Regions from separate parts of the Streptomyces sp. NPDC107654 genome, predicted to be linked through region 1. Evidence: riboswitches for the same ligand, from Rfam matches in the RefSeq annotation. Region 1 holds a riboswitch; the other holds the start of a gene.
What was found. Region 1 has a riboswitch for ZMP and ZTP ahead of ACZ7N4_RS07560 (bifunctional 5,10-methylenetetrahydrofolate dehydrogenase/5,10-methenyltetrahydrofolate cyclohydrolase). Riboswitches for the same ligand answer to the same signal wherever they lie in the genome.
Positions count from the first base shown of each region.

Region 1 (4,396 bases):
CCGGCCGCCGTGGTGCCCGCGCCCGCGTGGTGGACCACGGCGGCCATCTCCGGGAACAGCAGCGAGTGCGGCACCTCGTCGATGGTCAGCATGTCGTCCCCGTCCGCCGCCAGGCCGCCCCAGCCGCGCTGGATCACCCCGCGCAGCCCGGCCCGGCGCAGCGCCGCCACCACCCGCGCGCTGAGCCGCCCGGCATCCGGCACGGTGGCGCTGCCCAGCCCGACGAACACCGGCGGCGGCCCGGCGCCGAGGAACTCCCGCAGTTCCGCGGGGAGTCGTCGTTCACCGTCGTACGGCCACCAGTAACCGCCCACCTCCAGACCCGCCCGCCAGTCCCCGGGCCGGGGCACCACCAGCGGGCTGAAGCCGTGGTGCACCGGCCAGTTCCGCCGCTCCCGCGCGCGCCGCGCCGCACCGGTCCGCAGCGGGGGAAGGCCGAGCCGTTCCCGCAGGGCCGGGACGGCACCGGCGAAGACGTGCTCCACGGCCACGCCCACCCCCTGCCCGGCGAGCCGGTTGACCGGCCCGCCCCAGGAGCCGACGCCGAGCATCGCGGGGGCGAACTCCCGGGTGGCGGCCAGAGGTTGGAGATACACGCCGAGGCTCGGCAGGCACAGCCCCTCGGCGATCGTGTGCCCGAGCGGGGCCAGGGAGGCGGACAGCAGCAGGACGTCGCTGTCCCGCGCCGCGGCCACCAGGTCCTCGGTCAGCCGTCCCGCCAGGCGCCGCGCCAGGGCCACCACGCGCAGCAGCTTTCCGGCGTCGCTCGTACTGCGGTGCAGGCCTCGGCCACGCGGGGACTCCAGCTCCGCCCGCGGATCCACCGGCAGCTCGTGGAACCGCACCCCCGACCCGGTCACCAGCGGTGCGAAGCGCCCGTGTGTGACCAGGGTGACCTCGTGCCCGGCCCGGGCGAGCCGGTGTCCGAGCCCGGTGTAGGGGGCGGCGTCACCCCGGGAACCCGCCGTCATGATGGCAACGCGCACGACGGCCAGTATGGCCGTTCCACGCCGGGCCGTGCCTGGACGCGCACAACCCCGGTACCGGCAAGGGCACTTCCCTGGCGTTGCGGGCCGGCACGGGCGGCGCCGACCAGAGGTGGTCCCGGGCCGGACGGCCCGCGCCGGGCGGCGGCCACCGCCACCAGGACCACCGCGCCGCCCGGCCGTGCCGAGCCCGCCGGACGCGTGCGTCCCCGTTCCCGCCCGCCCGGTCGCGCTGAGCCCGCCGGACGCCTACGCCCCCGTTCCCGCCCGCCCGGCCGTGCCGAGCCCGCCCGACGCCTGCGTCCCCGGCCCGGCGACGAGGGCGGACGCCGCCCACGTCGAGTGCTCGTCGGCCCCGGAGGCCGCCTTCCCGAGAGCCGCCCCGGAGGCCGGGGTGCGGGCACGGGACGTCATGGGGGGGCAGCACCTGGATGCGCTGCCCTGCCCCCTTGCATCCCCACGGCCCCCCGCCCCTTGCGTCCCCACGGCCCCCGCCGCCCCCCTTGCGTCCTCACCGCCCCCGCCCCCGCGCCCCGCTCCGCTCAGGCCCCGAGTTGCCGGGTGGCGGCCTCCACGGTCTGCTCCAGCAGCGTGGCGATGGTCATCGGACCGACCCCGCCCGGCACCGGAGTGATCAACGAGGCCCGTTCCACGGCCGAGTCGAAGTCGACGTCGCCGACGTTGCCCGGGTTGTAGCCCGCGTCGACCACGACCGCGCCCGGCTTGATGTCCTGCCCGCGGATCAGCCGCGGCCGGCCGACCGCGGCCACGACGATGTCCGCATCGCGGACCGCCGCCGACAGGTCCCGGGTGCGCGAGTGGCAGTACGTCACGGTCGCGTCCCGGGCCAGCAGGAGCATCCCCGCCGGCTTGCCGAGGATCGCGCTGCGGCCCACCACCACGGCCCGCTTCCCCGACGGATCGACGCCGTACTCGTCCAGCAGCCGCACGATGCCGCCCGGCGTGCAGGAGACGAACCCCGGCAGCCCGAAGCTCATCGTGGCGAACGAGGCGAAGGTGACGCCGTCCACGTCCTTCTCCGGCGCGATCGCCTCGAACGCGGCCCGTTCGTCGACGTGGTCGCCCACCGGGTGCTGCAGCAGGATCCCGTGCACACCCGGATCGGCCGACAAGTCCCGCAGCACGCCGACGAGTTCGGCGGTCGTGGTGGCCGCGGGAAGGGCCACGTGCCGGGACTCGATGCCGGCCTTGCGGCAGCGGTTCTGCTTCATGCGGACGTACGTCACGGAGGCCGGGTCCTCGCCGACCAGCACGGTCGCGAGGCAGGGCGCGGTGCCGGTGCGCTCGGTGAGGCCGGCGGCCTTCCGCGCGGTCTTCTCGACCGTGCGGCGGGCGAGCGCGGTGCCGTCCATGAGACGGGCCTGGGTCATGCTGCACACTCCTGGGCTGGATCGACTCTCTCGCCCAGGCGCGCGGCAACCACCACGGACCGCTCCCCGGTGGTGCTCCACCTCAGCGCCAGTCACGGCCCGGGGACAGCGTAACCGAGCCGGCCCGGCCCGCGCCGAGAAGGTCCAGGTCAGCCGATCCGGACCCGTGCGCCCTTGCCGCCGGTGCCGGCCCCGTCCGCCGCCGGTCTACTCGTCCCAGGCCTGGATGATGAGCTGGTCGGCGATCTTGCCGTCCCGCAGGGTGACCATCGACTCGACCAGGACCCGGGTGCCGTCCGCGTACTCGCAGGACTCGCTGTAGGCGGCACGGTCGCCCTGCACGACGCACTGGTCCAGCCTGTGCGTCATGTCGCGGCTGTAGACGTCGTCCAGCAACTCGGCGATCTGGCCCCGGCCGTGCAGGACCGTCGGGTGGCTGGGCTGGTTGTTGCGGTCGACGATGCGGATCTCCGCGTCGTCCGCGTAGAGCGACAGCAGGTTGTTGCCGGTGTTCCCCTCGATGGCCCGGCGCAGTGTCTCGGTGTCGAAACCGGACCCCGTGGTGGTACCCATGGTGACCTCCTTCAGGTGCCCGCGGCCCGACCGGGAGCGGGCCTCACGGGCCCCCTCTCCGAGACTCCTCCGCCCCGGCGGCCACGGCAAGCGCTGCCGCCGCGCTCCGCCTCACGGGTGAGCGCGGCCCGCCGCCCGTGTCCGTCGGGGGCCCGCCGCCGTTGCTGAGGACATGATCTCAACACGACGTATCGCCGCCGCCGTCGGACTGGCCGCCGGGATCGCCGGTCTCGCCGCACCGCAGGCGAACGCGGCGGACACCGGCACACCGCTCGTCGGGAAGCTCGGCGTGCTGACCACGCTGGACTCGCTCGCCGGCGGTGACATCCCCGCACCGCAGCGGGACCGTGTCCCGCGGGTCTCCGAGCAGGTGGGGGAGCTGAAGCACCTCCGTGAGCTGAACCAGCTGAACCAGCTGGAGCAGGTCATCGCGCCCGCGGCGCCCCTGCTCGGACTGGTCGGCGCCATCCACTGACGAGACTTCGCGAGGTGAGGGCCGCCCCGGCCGGGGCGGCCCTCACCGCTGTGCGCGGGCGGTGCCGGCGTCCCCTGGCGGAAAGATCCACGATCACCCTCGTGGTCCGTCCCGCTACCGATCGGTCGCGCGTAGGGTCGGCCCGGAAGGCAACCGAGGGAAGGGACCAGACGATGGCGCAGGAAGTGCGCGGCGTGATCGCACCGGGCAAGGACGAGCCCGTACGGGTCGAGACGATCGTGGTGCCGGACCCGGGGCCCGGCGAAGCCGTCGTACGCGTCCAGGCCTGCGGGGTCTGTCACACCGATCTGCACTACAAGCAGGGTGGAATCTCGGACGACTTCCCCTTCCTGCTCGGCCACGAGGCCGCCGGTGTCGTGGAGTCCGTCGGCGAGGGCGTCACGGACGTCGCCCCCGGTGACTTCGTGATCCTCAACTGGCGTGCCGTGTGCGGGCAGTGCAGGGCCTGTCTGCGCGGCCGGCCCTGGTACTGCTTCGACACCCACAACGCGCGGCAGAGGATGACTCTCGCCGCCACCGGCCGGGAGCTGTCCCCGGCGCTGGGGATCGGCGCCTTCGCCGAGAAGACGCTCGTCGCGGCCGGCCAGTGCACCAAGGTCGACCCGGCCGTCTCCCCGGCGGTCGCGGGCCTCCTCGGCTGCGGGGTGATGGCCGGTATCGGCGCAGCGATCAACACCGGGGCTGTCGGCCGCGGCGACTCGGTCGCCGTCATCGGCTGCGGCGGAGTCGGCGGCGCGGCGATCGCCGGGGCGAGCCTGGCCGGCGCGGCGAGGATCATCGCCGTGGACATCGACGGCCGCAAGCTGGACAAGGCCCGCACGCTGGGCGCCACCCACACGGTCAACTCCAAGGAGACCGACCCGGTCGAGGCGATCCGCGAGCTGACCGGCGGCTTCGGGGCCGACGTCGTCATCGAGGCCGTCGGCCGCCCGGAGACGTACCGACAGGCT
Region 1 is NZ_JBVKBI010000003.1:339,834-344,229, reverse strand. Features, by position in the region: gene ACZ7N4_RS07570 (glycosyltransferase) at 1-971, opposite strand, end outside; gene ACZ7N4_RS07565 (hypothetical protein) at 1,236-1,400, opposite strand; gene ACZ7N4_RS07560 (bifunctional 5,10-methylenetetrahydrofolate dehydrogenase/5,10-methenyltetrahydrofolate cyclohydrolase) at 1,529-2,377, opposite strand; ZMP/ZTP riboswitch at 2,403-2,483, opposite strand; gene ACZ7N4_RS07555 (nuclear transport factor 2 family protein) at 2,585-2,950, opposite strand; gene ACZ7N4_RS07550 (hypothetical protein) at 3,123-3,425, shown strand; gene ACZ7N4_RS07545 (S-(hydroxymethyl)mycothiol dehydrogenase) at 3,599-4,396, shown strand, end outside.

Region 2 (4,396 bases), on a different contig from region 1:
GCGGTCGTACGCCTGCGCGAGGGTCTCGGCGGCGACGGCGCGCGCCTTCTCCGCGCCCTTGGCGAGGATCGCGTCGAGGGTCTCGGAGTCGTCCAGGTACTGCCGGGTGCGCTCCCGGAACGGCGTCACGAACTCGACCATGGCCTCGGCGAGGTCGGTCTTGAGCGCGCCGTACATCTTGCCCTCGTACTGCCGCTCCAGCTCGGCGACCGACGTGCCGGTGAGGGTGGAGTAGATGGTGAGGAGGTTGGAGATGCCCGGCTTGCTCTCGGGGTCGTAGCGGATCACCGTGTCCGTGTCGGTGACGGCGCTCTTGACCTTCTTCGCCGTGGTCTTCGGCTCGTCCAGGAGGTTGACGAGGCCCTTCGGCGTGGACGCCGACTTGCTCATCTTGACCGTCGGGTCCTGGAGGTCGTAGATCTTCGCCGTCTCCTTGAGGATGTACGGCTTCGGGATCGTGAAGGTGTCGCCGAAGCGGCCGTTGAAGCGCTCGGCGAGGTCGCGGGTCAGCTCGATGTGCTGGCGCTGGTCCTCGCCCACGGGCACCTCGTGGGCCTGGTACAGCAGGATGTCCGCGACCTGGAGGACCGGGTACGTGAACAGGCCGACGGAGGCCCGGTCGGCGCCCTGCTTGGCGGACTTGTCCTTGAACTGGGTCATGCGGCCGGCCTCGCCGAAGCCGGTGAGGCAGTTCATGATCCAGGCCAGCTGGGCGTGCTCGGGGACGTGGCTCTGCACGAAGAGGGTGCAGCGGTCCGGGTCCAGGCCGGCGGCCAGCAGCTGTGCGGCGGCGAGGCGGGTGTTGGCCCGCAGCTCCTTCGGGTCCTGCGGGACCGTGATCGCGTGCAGGTCGACGACCATGTAGAAGGCGTCGTGGGACTCCTGCAGGGCCACCCACTGGCGGACGGCGCCGAGGTAGTTGCCGAGGTGGAACGAGCCAGCCGTGGGCTGGATGCCGGAGAGCACGCGAGGTCGGTCAGCCATGCTCTTTATTGTCGCAGAGAGTGTGAGGGGTTCGGTGCGTGGGGAACCGCGGGCCGGCTGTGGTCGCTCGCGCCCGCGCGGCGGGGCCGCATGCCGCATGCCGCGTGCGGCCCCGCGCCCGTGCCGGGGGCGATTCAGCCGAGGTCGACCTGCGGGTAGAGGGGGAAGCCCGCGACCAGGTCCGTGGCCCGCTGGGAGATCTCCCGTGCGACCTTCTCGTCCAGGACGTGGGCCGCCTTGGAGGGGGCGCCGGACTTGGTGGTGCCCGGCTCGGTGGTGGTGAGGACGCGGTCGATCAGGGCGGCCACCTCGTCCATCTCGGCCGTGCCGAGGCCGCGGGTGGTGAGGGCCGGGGTGCCGACGCGGATGCCGGAGGTGTACCAGGCGCCGTTCGGGTCGGCCGGGATGGAGTTGCGGTTGGTGACGATGCCGGAGTCCAGCAGGGCGGACTCGGCCTGGCGGCCGGTGAGGCCGTAGGAGGTGGCGACGTCGATCAGGTTGAGGTGGTTGTCGGTGCCGCCGGTGACCAGGGTGGCGCCGCGGCGCATCAGGCCCTCGGCGAGGGCGCGGGAGTTGTCCACGATGCGCTGGGCGTAGTCCCGGAAGGAGGGCCGGCGGGCCTCGGCGAGGGCGACGGCCTTGGCGGCCATGACGTGCGGGAGGGGGCCGCCGAGGACCATCGGGCAGCCGCGGTCGACCTGGTCCTTCAGGGAGTCGTCGCACAGGACCATGCCGCCGCGCGGGCCGCGCAGGGACTTGTGGGTGGTCGTGGTGACGATCTGGGCGTGCGGGACCGGGTCGAAGTCGCCGGTGAGGACCTTGCCCGCGACCAGGCCGGCGAAGTGCGCCATGTCGACCATGAGGGTGGCGCCGACCTCGTCGGCGATCTCGCGCATGATCCGGAAGTTCACCAGGCGGGGGTACGCGGAGTAGCCGGCGACGATGATCAGCGGCTTGAACTCGCGGGCCTGGGCGCGCAGGGCCTCGTAGTCGACCAGGCCGGTGGCGGGGTCGGTGCCGTAGGAGCGCTGGTCGAACATCTTGCCGGAGATGTTGGGACGGAAGCCGTGGGTGAGGTGGCCGCCGGCGTCCAGGGACATGCCCAGCATGCGCTGGTTGCCGAAGGCCTGGCGCAGCTCGGCCCAGTCGGCGTCGGACAGGTCGTTGATCTGGCGGACGCCGGTCTTCTCCAGGAAGGGCGCCTCGACGCGGTCGGCGAGGACGGCCCAGAAGGCGACGAGGTTGGCGTCGATCCCGGAGTGCGGCTGGACGTAGGCGTGGCGGGCGCCGAAGAGTTCGCGGGCGTGCTCGGCGGCGAGGGCCTCGACGGTGTCGACGTTGCGGCAGCCGGCGTAGAAGCGGCGGCCGATGGTGCCCTCGGCGTACTTGTCGCTGAACCAGTTGCCCATCGCGAGCAGCGTGGCCGGGGAGGCGTAGTTCTCGGACGCGATCAGCTTGAGCATCTCGCGCTGGTCGGCGACCTCCTGGCCGATGGCGTCGGCGACACGGGGCTCGACGGCGCGGATGACGTCGAGGGCGGCCCGGAAGGCCGTGGACTCGGTGGAGAGGGGGGCGGAATTCTCGGGCATCGGGGACCTCCGGACGGTGTGCGTGCAGCGTTCACGTTCGGCCCAGGCGCACGGCACTCTTCCCGCTCGGGCCGCTCCCTGATGGTCCGTCCCATCCCAGCGCGCCAGTCACGGCCCGCTCGTCAGATTACCGGGCGCGCCGGACGGCGCAGGTCCCGCGTCCACCATGCGAGCGAGGATAGGAAGGGGTTCACCGTCGTTTTCCGGTCGTACTCGGGAGTGGCCGTGACCGCTGCAGAAGACCTCATCGCCGCCGCCGACGCGCACTGCGCGCCCACCTACCGTCCGCTTCCGGTGGTGATCGCCACGGGTGAGGGGGCGTGGCTGACGGATGTGGCGGGGCGCCGGTACCTGGACCTGCTGGCCGGCTACTCGGCGCTGAACTTCGGGCACGGCAACCGGCGGCTGACCGAGGCGGCCCGGCGGCAGCTGGACCGGCTGACGCTGACCTCCCGCGCCGTCCACCACGACCGGTTCGCGGCCTTCTGCACGGAGCTGGCCGAGCTGTGCGGGATGGAGATGGTGCTGCCCGTGAACACGGGCGCGGAGGCGGTGGAGAGCGCGGTGAAGACGGCCCGGAAGTGGGGGTACCGGGTGAAGGGGGTGCCCGCGGAGATGGCGAGGATCGTCGTGGCGGCCGGCAACTTCCACGGCCGTACGACGACGGTGATCAGCTTCTCGACGGATCCGGAGGCGCGGGCGGACTTCGGTCCGTACACCCCGGGGTTCGAGATCGTGCCGTACGGCGACCTGACGGCGATGCGGTCGGCGCTGACGGAGAACACGGTGGCGGTGCTGCTGGAGCCGGTGCAGGGGGAGTCCGGGGTGATCGTGCCACCGGCCGGTTATCTGGCCGGGGTGCGCGAGCTGACCCGCGAGCGGAACGTCCTCTTCGTCGCCGACGAGATCCAGTCCGGGCTGGGCCGGACCGGGCGGACCTTCGCGTGCGAGCACGAGGGGGTCGTGCCGGACGTGTACCTGCTGGGCAAGGCGCTGGGCGGCGGGATCGTGCCGGTGTCGGCGGTGGTGTCGAGCGCGGCGGTGCTCGGGGTGTTCCGGCCGGGTGAGCACGGCTCGACCTTCGGCGGGAACCCGCTGGGCTGCGCGGTGGCGCTGGAGGTGATCGCGATGCTGCGGACCGGGGAGTACCAGGAGCGGGCGGCGCGGCTGGGCGAGCGGTTGCACGGGGTGCTGGGCGAGCTGTCGGGTGCGGGCCGGGTGACGGCGGTGCGGGGGCGCGGGCTGTGGGCCGGGGTGGACGTCCCGCGGGCGGCCGGCACCGGGCGCGAGGTGTCCGAGCGGCTGTTGGCCCGCGGGGTCCTGGTCAAGGACACCCACGGGCCGACCGTCCGGATCGCGCCGCCGCTGGTGATCGGGGAGGAGGACCTGGACTGGGGGCTGGAGCAGCTGCGGGAGGTGCTGTCCGGGGCCTGATCAGCGGAGCGGGATGTCGGTCCCGTGCCGGCCGGCGGGCCGGGGCCCGAAGATGCGCCGGTCGCTCTCCTCGATGGGGACGTCGTTGATGCTCGCCTCCCGTCGGCGCATCAGGCCGTGCTCGTCGAACTCCCCCAATTCGTTGCCGTAGGAGCGCCACCACCGGCCGTCGGTGTCACGGCACTCGTACTGGAAGCGGACGGCGATGCGGTCGTCGCCCGTTCTCGACGTCAAGGAGCCACCGATGCCGTCCCCGATCACCGAGGAACAGACCCGCCTGGACCGTGAGGCGCTCCTGGACGCGGCGGAGGCGCTCTTCTACGCGCACGGCATCCAGGCGGTCGGGATGGACCGGGTCCGCGAGGCCTCCGGGCTGCCCCTGAAGCGGA
Region 2 is NZ_JBVKBI010000004.1:129,366-133,761, reverse strand. Features, by position in the region: gene trpS (tryptophan--tRNA ligase) at 1-984, opposite strand, end outside; gene ACZ7N4_RS08840 (glycine hydroxymethyltransferase) at 1,119-2,573, opposite strand; ZMP/ZTP riboswitch at 2,607-2,695, opposite strand; gene rocD (ornithine--oxo-acid transaminase) at 2,799-4,007, shown strand; partial or broken gene ACZ7N4_RS08830 (DUF1348 family protein) at 4,008-4,220, opposite strand; gene ACZ7N4_RS08825 (TetR/AcrR family transcriptional regulator) at 4,252-4,396, shown strand, end outside.
Region 2: another riboswitch for ZMP and ZTP. It lies ahead of ACZ7N4_RS08840 (glycine hydroxymethyltransferase); the one in region 1 lies ahead of ACZ7N4_RS07560 (bifunctional 5,10-methylenetetrahydrofolate dehydrogenase/5,10-methenyltetrahydrofolate cyclohydrolase).